4 regions of the Metabacillus sediminilitoris genome follow, and region 2 is predicted to be linked to each of the others. Evidence: riboswitches for the same ligand, from Rfam matches in the RefSeq annotation. Region 2 holds a riboswitch; each other region holds the start of a gene.
The links. A riboswitch is a leader RNA that binds a small molecule or an ion and turns the genes downstream of it on or off. The one in region 2 is predicted to bind lysine.

Region 1 (3,219 bases), 1.2 Mb from region 2:
AAGCTAATGAATACACCTTTCAATTAGAAGCCGGCTTCATTGCAGAACAGCTCCAAGCAATCAATAAGCACATAACTGAAACATATGAACAAGTTAAAAAACGTGCCAATAAAGTTGTATTCACAGTTAAATGGGACCATAAAGACATACTTGAAGAACAACATCCAATAGGTAAAAGAAGCAATCGAAAATTGTAATGTCACTCATTATGAGCTAATTTTATAGCAGGGGGTTGCACATAAGTGCCCCCCTCACTATTCTATTATATTCTCGTTACTTCTTTAGATAGTTCGAATGTACTGTGAAGCACATCAACAGCAGGAACCATTTGTTCTTGAGCAATTACTGTTGAAACCTTTATTTCCGAAGTACTCACCATTTTCACTTCAACTCCCTGACCAGCTAACACAGCAAACATTTCAGCTGCAACACCAGGGTTTGAAACCATACCAGAACCCACAATTGATACTTTTGCAAGTCCTGATTCTACTTCAATTCTCTCATAATTTAGGTCAGCTTTAAGTTGCTTAAGAATTGTATTTGTATCATCAAGATCACTTGTTTTAATAGAAAATGATATCGATGTTTTATTAACACTCGTTGTATTTTGTATGATAATATCAACATTTATTCCGTGATTAGCTAATCTTGAAAAAATAGTAGAAAGTGTCGGTAATTCATTAGGTAAACCTAATACTGATACTCTTGTTACTTGATCTTCAAATGCAATACCTCTAACGATTAAGTTTTCTTCCATGTTTGATTCCTCCCCAATTATCGTCCCTCTTTCATTTTCCATACTGGAACGAACTTCTAACAATACATTGTAGTTTTTTGCAAATTCTACTGCACGCGGATGTAAAACACCTGCCCCCAAATTAGCCAACTCAAGCATTTCATCATAGGAAATAGTCTCAAGTTTGCGAGCACCCTTCACATACCTTGGGTCTGTTGTGTAAACACCTGTTACATCTGTATAAATATCACATTTATCCGCTTTTAAAGCGGCAGCTAGTGCAACTGCAGTAGTATCAGAACCGCCCCTGCCTAATGTTGTAATTTGATTCTCATCTGACACACCTTGAAATCCAGCGACAACGACTATTTTCTCCTCAGCTAATTCCTTTAATATTTGGTCTGTATTAATATTAGTAATTCTTGCATTTCCATGACTTGCTTCTGTTTCAATACCTGCTTGCCATCCTGTAAACGAAATAGCTTGATAACCTTTTTCCTGAAGTGCCATTGATAATAAGGAAATTGTAACTTGTTCACCAGTTGTAAGAAGCATATCCATTTCCCTTTTATTAGGTTTTGAGGTTATTTGTCCTGCAAGTTCTACAAGATGATCTGTCGATTTACCCATTGCTGAAACAACAACAACGACATCATTCCCATTCTCTTTCTCTTGAATAACACGGTTTGCAACATTAAGAATTCTTTCAACAGTACCGACTGAGGTACCACCGAATTTTTGAACAATTATACCCAACACAATCTCACCCTTCTGTTATATTCAATGATCGGATATGTCTGATAAAAAGGTTAGAGTCTCTTTCAAAAGCGCAGGCGCGTCACCATCACCGACAAATCGAGACTGTCGAAAGTCAAAATACGCACAAATTGCATTTTGAATGCACTTTGTTCAAAATAACGGTTCTGGATGCCATGTGCTTATCCACAGTTCAAGAGCTAGATCATTTCCTAAGCAATAAAAAAAGCAATGAGACGAAAAACATCCCATTGCTTATAAAAACGAAACAAACTTCGTTTCTTACAATGAGATAGCTCTCCAAGAAAATTTTTCTTGACAATTTTACATCTCTTAAATGTAAAACCAGCAAATAAAGCAAATGGTGCTTTAATCACTTCGGCGAATACCCCTTTCACCAGCTGTCCTTGGATACCATTCTCCTCGAACTGGTTACTCTTGAAATTCGCACCTCTACCATCATTTAACAAACTTACGATCAAAGTATGAAATTAATTAATATCCTATCAGATAATACCGAAAATAACAACCTATTCTTTTAGATACTCAACGATTTGTTTGGCAAGATTCTCAGGCATTCCAGCTTCTTTAAACTGCTCAATACTTGCTTCTTTCATTTTCTTTAAAGATCCGAAATGTTTTAAAAGCAATTTCTTTCGTTGTGCCCCTACACCTGGAATTTCGTCTAAAACAGATTGAAATGCATTTTTACCGCGGAGCTGACGATGAAATGTGATGGCAAAACGATGAACTTCATCTTGAATTCGTTGAAGTAGATAAAATTCCTGACTATTTCTCTCCAATTGGATAAAGACAGGCGGAGATCCAATAAGTAACTCAGAAGTTCGATGTTTATCATCTTTTACAAGACCTGCAACAGGGATATTAAGGGCTAACTCATTTTCCAGAACATCTTGGGCAGCAGCTAAATGTCCTTTTCCTCCATCAATAATGACTAGGTCTGGTAATGGAAGTTCTTCTTTAAGTGCACGACTATATCGTCTTCTAACAACCTCTCTCATAGATTCGTAGTCATCAGGACCTTGAACACCTTTTATTTTATATTTTCTGTAATGCTTTTTAGCTGGTTTTCCATCTTCAAAAACAACCATTGCTGATACAGGATCTGTTCCTTGAATATTAGAATTATCAAATGCCTCAATGCGGTGTGGTGTATGAATGCCAAGTTTATCACCAAGGTTTTCAACAGCTTTTATGGTTCTTTCTTCATCACGTTCAATTAAAAAGAATTTTTCTTTAAGCGCGATCTTTGCATTTTTATGTGCCAATAAAATTAAATCCTTCTTTTTACCTCGCTTTGGCTGTAATGTTGTTACATCTAAAAGCTGCTCGACTAATCCATTTTCAATACTATCTGGTAATAATATTTCCTTTGGAACAAAGTGATTTGCTTTCAAATAAAATTGCCCTAGATACGTTAAAAACTCTTGCTCCGGACTATCATATATCGGGAACATTGATACTTCGCGTTCAATTAACTTACCTTGGCGAATGAAGAAGACTTGAACACACATCCACCCTTTATCATAGGCATACCCAAACACATCACGATCAACAAAGTCATTTAGCGTCATTTTTTGCTTTTCCATCGTTGCTTCAATATGGAGGATTTGGTCACGGAATTCCTTCGCACGTTCGAATTCTAATGCTTCTGATGCTTTGACCATTTTTTCCGTTAGCTCTTCTTTAATGTTTTTATATCCGCC
Region 2 (3,219 bases):
CTGCAGCTAACGGATCCATATCGATCCCATACGCTAAAGCTGAGCCATAAAAAATAACCATCGCTTGCACAATCATCGGTGTTCCGCGGAAAAATTCAATATAAATCGAAAGAATGACATTAATCACTTTTAATAAAATCTTTTTTGCACCTTTTTCAGGCATTGGAATCGTACGAATAACTCCCGCCAGCAATCCGATGACCGCTCCAAAAATAGTACCTATTAATGCAATTAAAAGTGTTACTCCTGCTCCACGCAGGAACATCGGCCAGTTTTCTGTAATAATTTTTATGATCCACTCAAATGTCATGGTTCTCCTCCTTTACTTCATCATAAAACCGACTGTAAGAAGTTACAGCCGGTTTTAACTTGATCCTTATTCTGCTGCTGGTTGATTTTTAATCGCCGCATCCATGATACTAGTACGTTCTTCCTCTGAAATACCTGCTAAAATTTCATTGATTTTTTCTGTCAATTCACTGTCCTTTGCAACACCTACAGCAATTGCTGTATCATCATCAGATGTTTCAAATCCTTTAGTAAATTCAACCATTGCAAAATTTTCGTTAGCAGCTGATGCACTAACAGCTTCAGGTCGCTCTGAAACGTAACCATCAATGACTCCTGATTCAAGAGCCACCCTCATTGCTGGGAAGTTATCCATAGCTGGCTCTTTCGCGACACCTTCAATTTGATCAATGACTGAATAATGGAATGTATTTAATTGAGCTGTTACTTTAGCTCCTTTGAAATCTTGGATTGAAGTAGCACCATCATACTTGCTGCCTTTTTTAACGACCATAACTAAATCTGATTTATAATAGTTGTCTGAGAAATCGATTGTTTCTTTTCGTTCAGCTGTCGGCGACATGCCTGCGATAATCGCATCGATTTTACCTGAAGTTAAAGCCGGAACAAGTCCGTCCCATTCTGTTTTTACAATCACTAATTCTTTTCCTAAACCATCAGCAATTTTTTTAGCGATCTCAACATCATAACCGCCAGCATATTCTGCATTGCCATCAATTTTAACAGCACCATTTTCATCACCTGTTTGCGTCCAGTTAAATGGTGCATATCCAGCCTCAAGACCAACCTTGAATGTATTATCGTCTTTAGATGAAGATTCTGGACTGCTGCTTGTGCCACATCCTGCTAATAGGATAATAGCTGAAAGTAATGTGACGATAAAAAATGGTAATTTTCTTCTCATCATTATCTTCTCCCCCTGTTTTCTGGTTTTAACTAAATAAAAAACGGCCTGAGATAAACTCAGGCCGTATGTATAGTCACCTTAAAGTCCTCTTCTTTCCCCAAATGAGATAGCACAACTCAATAAACCGGGATGTTTATTGAGACAGTCCTGCAGCTCTTAACTACAGACCCAGCTAGTAATACTGAGAATATTACCCGCTTCGGCGACATTTCCTTCTCCATAGCATCATCGTTTTCTCTAAACTCCACTACAGACTGTTAAATACCGCGCCTCTACCTCACTGTAAAAAGTGAGGTTACTATTAAATTATATGTCTATTATCCTACAATAACATATGCAATCTGTCAACACAGCTTTAAATAGGTAAATTTTAGTATATGGTTTTCATAAAGAGTCACTAACCTTCCTTATATTTACAAAATTACCTATAGAACATAGAATCTTTTTGCTATACTCTTTAAATAAGACATACAAGTAAAGTGTGGTGAATCGATTGTTTAAACTATTGCTAATTGAAGATGATGAAACACTATTTCAAGAAATTAAGGATCGATTGACTGGGTGGTCTTATGATGTTTATGGAATTAACGATTTTAGTAAAGTAATTCAAGAGTTTACTGCCATAAAGCCAGATCTAGTCATTATAGATATTCAATTGCCGAAATTTGATGGATTTCATTGGTGCCGAATGATTCGAACACACTCAAACGTTCCAATTATTTTCTTATCCTCGCGTGATCATCCGACTGATATGGTGATGTCTATGCAGCTTGGAGCTGATGATTTTATCCAAAAGCCATTCCATTTTGATGTACTCATTGCAAAAATACAAGCTATTCTTCGGCGAGTATACAATTACAACACTGAACCTATATCCCTCAAAACATGGAGCGGGGCAACGGTTGATTATGAAAAAAATGTGGTAACTAATGACGCAGGCTCAATCGAATTAACAAAAAATGAAGTTTTCATATTAAAAATACTAATCGAACATAAAAATAAGATCGTAAGCCGTGAAGAATTAATAAGAAGCTTATGGGATGACGAACGGTTTGTAAGTGATAATACCTTAACCGTCAATGTTAATCGATTGCGGAAAAAACTAGAAGAACTCGGGTTGGGGCGTTATATTGAAACAAAAATTGGACAGGGTTATATTGCAATTGAAGAGGAAGATGCAAATGGTTAAAACATTCTTAATGGAAAGGCGAAGCTGGATTCTTTTCTTTTTATTCCAGCAGTTGATTATCCTCTTTATCGCTTATATAGATACAACGATCCCATTCCAGTCTGTAGTCTATTTGATTTTCATATGCATGATCGTGTTTAGTCTTTTTTTGTTTATCCGTTACAACAAAGAAACTAAGTTTTATAAAAGATTAGAAGAATGGGAAGATCATCTAGATTTAACAAGCTTAAATGAATCGGATAGTCCCTTTGAAAAGATAATTGAAAAACGGATCACTGACCAAACAAAACAATTGAAACTTATTGTTTCACAAAATCGAATGATTGTTGAGCATGAAAAAGATGAACTTTTATCTTGGATTCATGAGGTAAAGACACCTTTGACAGCGATGCATTTAATGATAGAAAGATTAGATGACTATGCATTAAAATCACAACTAACCTATGAATGGCTGCGTATCCACCTGCTATTAGATCAGCACCTCCATCAAAAACGGATTACCTTTATTGAAAATGACTTATATTTAGAGATGCTTCCTATTAAAGCCATCATCACAAAAGAGCTTAAAACGTTACAAACATGGTGTATTCAAAAAGGGGTTGGCTTTGATATACAGCTTGAGGTAACCGAGGTACTTAGTGATGCAAAATGGCTGGCTTTTATTATAAGACAGCTATTATCTAATGCGGTAAAATATAGTGATTCAGGCGATATCATCATTCGAAGCTATAAGCATGATGATCAAACGATTTTAGAAATTCAAGACTTTGGCAGGGGCATTGATTCTAAGGATTTACCGCGAATTTTTGAAAAA
Region 3 (3,219 bases), 900 kb from region 2:
AGGATAAATATATTGCAAGGATGTTTACGATAAGAGGCGATCGTTTAGGGTATTCAAATGGAATTATTTTTCTAGGAGCCGCATCAATTCTGTTAATCATTGTTTTTAAAGGCCAAACAGAACAATTGATACCACTTTATGCTGTAGGAGTTTTTATACCTTTTACATTATCTCAGACCGGGATGCTCGTAAAATGGATTCGAGAAAAGCCTAAAGGCTGGATTGTTAAATTAGTGATCAATTTCATTGGTGCCTTAATTAGTTTTCTAGTTATGTTAACATTTTTTATCACCAAATTTGGTCAAGTATGGTCTGTTTTAATTTTCTTACCATTACTTGTTATCATCTTTCATCGGATTAAAAGTCATTATTTGGCGGTAGGAAACCAGCTAAGGATAACAACTTGTGATCCTGTTAAACCAATTGAAGGAAATGTCATTATTGTACCTGTAGCTGGAATCACTCATGTGGTTGAAAACTCGCTAAACTATGCAAAGTCTCTTAAGGCAGATCAAATTATTGCGGTGTATGTTTCCTTTGAAAGAAAAGATGTAAAAACATTTGAAGAAAAATGGCAAAAATGGCAGCCTGATATAAGATTAGTTACACTTTACTCTTATTACAGAAGTATTATCCATCCGTTAAAAAAGTTCATTGACACAGTAGAACATAAAGCAAACGAATCGAACTATCGGGTAACTGTATTGATACCGCAGTTCATTCCAAAGAAAAAATGGCATAATATTCTTCACAATCAGTCAAGTTTACTCATTCGTGCAGTACTTCTTTATAGAAAGGATGTTATTGTCACTACTGTTCCCTACCATCTTAAAGAATAACTCTCAATAGTAGAATGAAACGAAAAATTTAGTTCTGAAGAATAAGAATATTAAAGCATTTTAGTAGCTTATTGACACTGGATAAAATGATTTGATATTCTCAAAACTAAACAATTATATAGGTGAAATCCTCATCATATCTCGGTGAGGTAGAGGTTGCAGCGGTTATGAGTAGTGTTTTTGGAGATCTGGTGGGATTGTAGAAATAAACACAAAAGGAATTGCTGCCGAAGTATGGGTAACCACACCAGCTATCCATACTGGGACTGCATCAAAAAGGTGTAGTACTGTCATAGATTAACATCTATGGAGAGCTATGAAGAGATTGTTGCGGTTTTTTTGAATTCAAAGCGCATGAATATACAATTTCATGCGCTTTTTTCGGAGGGTTTATGATGAAAGAAAAAAAGTGGGGGCTGTTGATTTTAACCTCTTTAGTTGTAGGTAATATGGTAGGTTCAGGGATATTCATGCTGACGAGCACACTAGCACAGACAGCAAGTCCTCTTGGCGTCGCATTGGCATGGTTACTTACAGGTCTTGGTGTATTAATGATTGCACTAGTTTTTGGGAAATTATCGATTCGAAGACCTGACTTAACTGCCGGTCCGCAAAGCTATGCCCGTGAATTATTTGAATCACCTCGTACGGGAGATATAGCCGGATTTAGTATGGTTTGGGGATATTGGATTGCGAACTGGATTAGTAATGTTGCCATCATTACAAGTTTTGCAGGATACTTGTCAACATTCTTCCCGATTATGAGTGCTTCTACTGTTTTATTAACAGTTGGAAATCAAGATATTGAGGTTGGAAGATTTGTTACATTTACTATTTGTACAATCTTGCTTTGGGGAACTCATTTTATCTTAATTACAAACCTTAATGCTGCAGGAAAATTAAATGTAGTTGCGACAGTTACGAAAATAATGGGTTTTGCTTTATTTATTGTTGCAGCACTATTCACATTTCAATATTCAAACCTTGGGGATCTTTATACACCAGTAATAGATTCAGCAGGTCAAACACATGGACTTTCTTCTCAAATTAACATGGCGATGATATCAACACTTTGGGCATTTGTTGGAATTGAGTCAGCTGTTATTTTATCTGGACGGGCAAAATCACAAAGAGATGTCAGCCGCGCCACGGTTATCGGCTTATTTATTGCGTTATTGATCTATATGGGAATAACGTTGCTTATTATGGGGGTTTTACCGCAAGAGGTTTTAAGAGCTTCTGATAAACCGTTTGTGGATGCACTTTCTGTTATGATTGGTGACACCGGTGCGACAGTTATGGCGATACTCGCTATTATTGCCTTATTTGGATCAACAATTGGTTGGATCCTGCTAAGTGCTGAGGTACCTTATTAAGCGGCAGCAAAAGGAGTCTTTCCGAAATATTTTGCTAAGGTTAATAAAAAGGGAAGCCCTGTACGAGCATTAACATTAACAAATGCAATGTCACAATTATTTATTCTATCGGTTATATCAGGTACGATAAGTGAGGCCTATACATTTTTAACGACATCAGCAACGCTTGCTTATTTGATACCATATTTAGTCTCAGCTATTTTTTTCTTGAAGCTAATTATAAAAGGACAGACATATGATCATCAAAATGGATTGCGTATGGTAGATGGAATCATTGCAGTTTTTGCCCTTATATACTCGATTTATGTCATTAAATCTGGAATAGCTGATATGGTGACATTTACATTGGGAATAGGACTATTCGCAGCTGGAGTGATCTTGTACCCAATTATTAATCGCGGGAAAAAGAATCACCAGCTTACTAATAAAAACTAAAATATTGCATATTCACTCGATATCTTATTAGACAGGAAAGATGAAAGCGAAAAATCAGCTTGGTAAAAATTGTACAAGCTGATTTTTAATATGACAATACCAATATCATAGTGAGTGAAAGGTGATCATGACTTAAAGGGCCATCCTCCAGACCAGATAACAGGTGAAAATTGAAATTGGTTCTAAAGGGTGTGGAAGTGGTTCGATTCCAACCGACAAAAACACAAAGTGAAATCGAGAAGAAATACCTATTGCTTTGTTTTTTATTATTTGATTATTTAGGCCTATAAAGTGGAGCTGTTTTGTGAAAATAAACCTTTTTTATTATTCTGTAATATTTAAAACTGAATATTTAAACAATTAAGTTCTTTGTATCTATAGGGTGGTTCTTATTTCCTAACCGTAATTATTATTATTGTAGAAAAAGTTCTTTTAGGATATTATATATAATGTATAAGTGTAAGATGGGAGGAATAACGTTGAAAAGAATTGGACTTGCTTGGCAAATTCTCATCGGTTTAATTCTTGGGATTATTGTTGGAGCGATCTTTTATGGTAATCCACAAGTA
Region 4 (3,219 bases), 2.8 Mb from region 2:
ATGAACTCCCATTCCTGCCTTAGTAACGGATATATTTGATGGACGATGGAGATCCCCTCCATACTAGGCGATTACCACTAATAAACAATGAAAGTGACCTTAATGAGTAGGCTTTTTTTTCAGTTCCATGTGAGTATCAGTTGGTATTTTATCAAGAATAATACTCGTCATAGAACCAATAAATGCACTTCCAATAATATCAGATGGATAATGATGGCCTACCCAAATACGTGAAAAGCCAGTTAAGCCTGCCAAAACCATCATGATTAAACCAAGGACACGGTTATAAAGAAAGATAGATGTTGAAATAGCAAATACTAACAGCGTGTGTTTACTAGGAAACGTTGAATCCATTTTTGATGGAATCAATATGCCTACGCGGCGTTTCATAAAAGGACGTGGTTTAAAATAAACCAATTTAATGATTGTATGTATGATCAAGGTAATCCCCGAAGATTTCACCGCATTTCCAGCAGCTTTTTTATTGGAATCATTTCTAAACCACATAACTATCAATACAAAAACAAATACATATCGAATCTTATTTGAAATCACTATCATCAATAAATCAATGGGTGTACAACGTCCTGATAGACCGTTGATGATATTAAAAGCTTTGTTGTTCATAAAAAAGGATCTCCTAACCTTATAGATATAAATAAAATTCCCCGTGAAGCAGGAATTATGTATAGATAACTCTAATTAGTTGCAACAATAAACGAAAGCAATCATATCTTACAGTTACCTGAAGAACTGCTGTCTCGTACCAAATGTACAAGTATATTTGGTATTTTATTGAAACTTTTTCTTTCGTTTAAAATAAGTGGTGGTGGATTCATGTGTTAGTAGATGCTTATTAAGGAGTTGGTTTTATTGGACCTACTTGTAGGCATATTACACTTTGTTGGTGAAATCACTTCTGCTGCAGCTATGGCAGCTTGGAGTTATTTTCATGAAAAACTTGAACGGAATAATTGATATAATGGGGGGGCTAGTCTGTTTCGATTAGTCTCTTTTTATATCGCATTTTCTTTTGAAGGACATCAATCTGTATGTTATTCAAGTGTCTAAAACGTCATATCATTATAATTACTTAGACAGGAAGAATTCAGATGTTATGATCAAAAGGCAAGTTTAACAGAGCTTATAAAATAATAAATACCCAAAGAAGTTGGCGTATTCCATCCAAGATAAAAAATCATAATTTCCTTGCAATTGAAAGAATTATCTGTTATATTACACTCAATTACATATTTCTTATTTCAAAACCTTTTGAAGTGAGGATAGAGGCGCAAAGATCATTAGTATACAATTCGAGGAGAATGAGATCCAGTGACGATTGTAGAAAGGGGTATTTGCCGAAGCGGAAAGAATCTCATGTTCTTGAAGCTGGTTCTGCTATTGAATAAATACAGAACTGTCATATAGGAAACTATATGGAGGGCTATCGCACGGGAACGATTTTTGATTCTTATTGTTTCTAATGCAACAGCGAATCCCTCGTTGTTGCTTTTTTGCGTTTATGGAAAATTGCCCTACCCTCCTCTTATTAAAAAATACAAAAAGGGTGTGTAGATATGAATTTTGGTCAAGTATTAACAGCAATGGTGACTCCGTTTGATCATAATGGTGAAATCGATTTTGAAGCTACGAGAACGTTAGTGAATCATCTTATTGATAATGGCTCTGATGGACTAGTGATCGCTGGGACAACAGGCGAATCACCAACACTAACAACTGAAGAAAAAGTAGAATTTTTTAAATTTGTTGTAAACGTTGTTGCAGGAAGAGTGCCAGTCATCGCTGGGACCGGCTCTAATAATACAAAAGCATCGATCAGCTTAACTCGTCTTGCTGAGGAAGCAGGAGTTGATGGCATTATGCTGGTCACTCCATACTATAACAAACCATCACAAGAAGGCATGTACCAGCATTTTAAAGCCATTGCCGAATCAACGGTATTACCAATCATGCTTTACAATATACCAGGTCGAAGTGTTGTTAACATGACGGTTGAAACGATTGTCCGCCTTTCAAACATAGAAAATATTGTTTGCATCAAAGAAGCAAGCGGTGACCTTGATGCGATGGCGCAAATCATAAGTAAATCAGCTAGTGATTTTACATTGTACAGCGGTGATGATGGCTTAACAGTACCTGTATTAGCGATTGGTGGGGCTGGAATTGTTTCCGTTGCTTCCCACATCATTGGCAATGAAATGCAAAATATGATCAACAGTTTTAAAAATGGCGATGTTATCAAAGCTGGTGTATTACATCGCGAGCTTCTGCCGATTATGAACGCATTGTTCGCTGCACCAAATCCATCACCTGTAAAAGCAGCCTTGAATATGCGCGGGATTCAAGTTGGCGGTGTTCGCTTGCCGATGGTGGCTTTGAATGATGACGAGACAAGAGCTTTAAAGAGTGTTCTTGAAGCTAGTAACATCAACGTTAGCAGCTAACTAACCATAAACAAAAGGATAGATGAACAGGCAAGTCCTTATCAAGACCAAAAAAGAGATAGATAAATGGAAGGACATGACATATTAGTCATTTATAATATGTCATGTCCTTTGTTCTTTATGGGAAGAAAGTAGGCTGTCTTAATTTCTCTTTGTCCTCAATAATTATCTGTGTACCCGCGTGTGCATCGAGTATTGAACTGATTACTTTTATCCAATCCCCAAAATTAGAGAGTACTTCTCCTTCCAGTTCGATTTTTTCATCACTTGTAAAGGCTTGAGTTGTAGTACCAATACTATCTAAAAATGTTCCAATGCTTCCAACCCAAGACGACAGTACTATTTGTCTTTCATTTTCATCTGCTCTAACTTCCTCACTAATCAACATAATTTTAGATAAATATAATGATTCCATTATTGCACCGATGAATTGAATCCAGACTGCAATGGAAACCTGTTTTTCAAGTTGGTTAATCAATTCCTTATTGTCATTATGACTACTTTCTTTGGTTTGATTTTTGGTTTCTGATTGAGTATTCACTTTATTTCACCCCATTCTTTATACACGTTATGCAATAATATGGACAAATGCGAATGTTAAATTTACTTTTGATGGGGATATAATTATTCAACTCCCTCTATATAGAAAGGAAAAAGCGATCCTTCTTTATTGAAGCATCGCATCCTTTCCTTTAAATACATTTAAGTGACATGGGTATATACCTTTCTTTTCTATAAATGAAGATCTATTAAC

Region 1: it holds a riboswitch for lysine, as region 2 does, so the genes downstream of both, GMB29_RS20635 (aspartate kinase) here and GMB29_RS26465 (transporter substrate-binding domain-containing protein) in region 2, are expected to answer to the same signal.
Region 3: it holds a riboswitch for lysine, as region 2 does, so the genes downstream of both, GMB29_RS22310 (amino acid permease) here and GMB29_RS26465 (transporter substrate-binding domain-containing protein) in region 2, are expected to answer to the same signal.
Region 4: it holds a riboswitch for lysine, as region 2 does, so the genes downstream of both, dapA (4-hydroxy-tetrahydrodipicolinate synthase) here and GMB29_RS26465 (transporter substrate-binding domain-containing protein) in region 2, are expected to answer to the same signal.

Annotation. Positions count from the first base shown of each region.
Region 1 covers NZ_CP046266.1:4,280,929-4,284,147, forward strand. Annotated here, with positions in the region: gene GMB29_RS20630 (YslB family protein) at 1-197, shown strand, start outside; gene GMB29_RS20635 (aspartate kinase) at 263-1,492, opposite strand; lysine riboswitch at 1,778-1,956, opposite strand; gene uvrC (excinuclease ABC subunit UvrC) at 2,023-3,219, opposite strand, start outside.
Region 2 covers NZ_CP046266.1:5,519,590-5,522,808, forward strand. Annotated here, with positions in the region: gene GMB29_RS26460 (amino acid ABC transporter permease) at 1-310, opposite strand, end outside; gene GMB29_RS26465 (transporter substrate-binding domain-containing protein) at 377-1,213, opposite strand; lysine riboswitch at 1,316-1,499, opposite strand; gene GMB29_RS26470 (response regulator transcription factor) at 1,710-2,405, shown strand; gene GMB29_RS26475 (sensor histidine kinase) at 2,398-3,219, shown strand, end outside.
Region 3 covers NZ_CP046266.1:4,615,502-4,618,720, reverse strand. Annotated here, with positions in the region: gene GMB29_RS22315 (APC family permease) at 1-839, shown strand, start outside; lysine riboswitch at 982-1,164, shown strand; partial or broken gene GMB29_RS22310 (amino acid permease) at 1,232-2,650, shown strand; gene GMB29_RS22305 (cation:dicarboxylate symporter family transporter) at 3,130-3,219, shown strand, end outside.
Region 4 covers NZ_CP046266.1:2,671,054-2,674,272, reverse strand. Annotated here, with positions in the region: gene GMB29_RS12655 (undecaprenyl-diphosphatase) at 100-627, opposite strand; lysine riboswitch at 1,277-1,455, shown strand; gene dapA (4-hydroxy-tetrahydrodipicolinate synthase) at 1,578-2,465, shown strand; gene GMB29_RS12645 (hypothetical protein) at 2,584-3,006, opposite strand.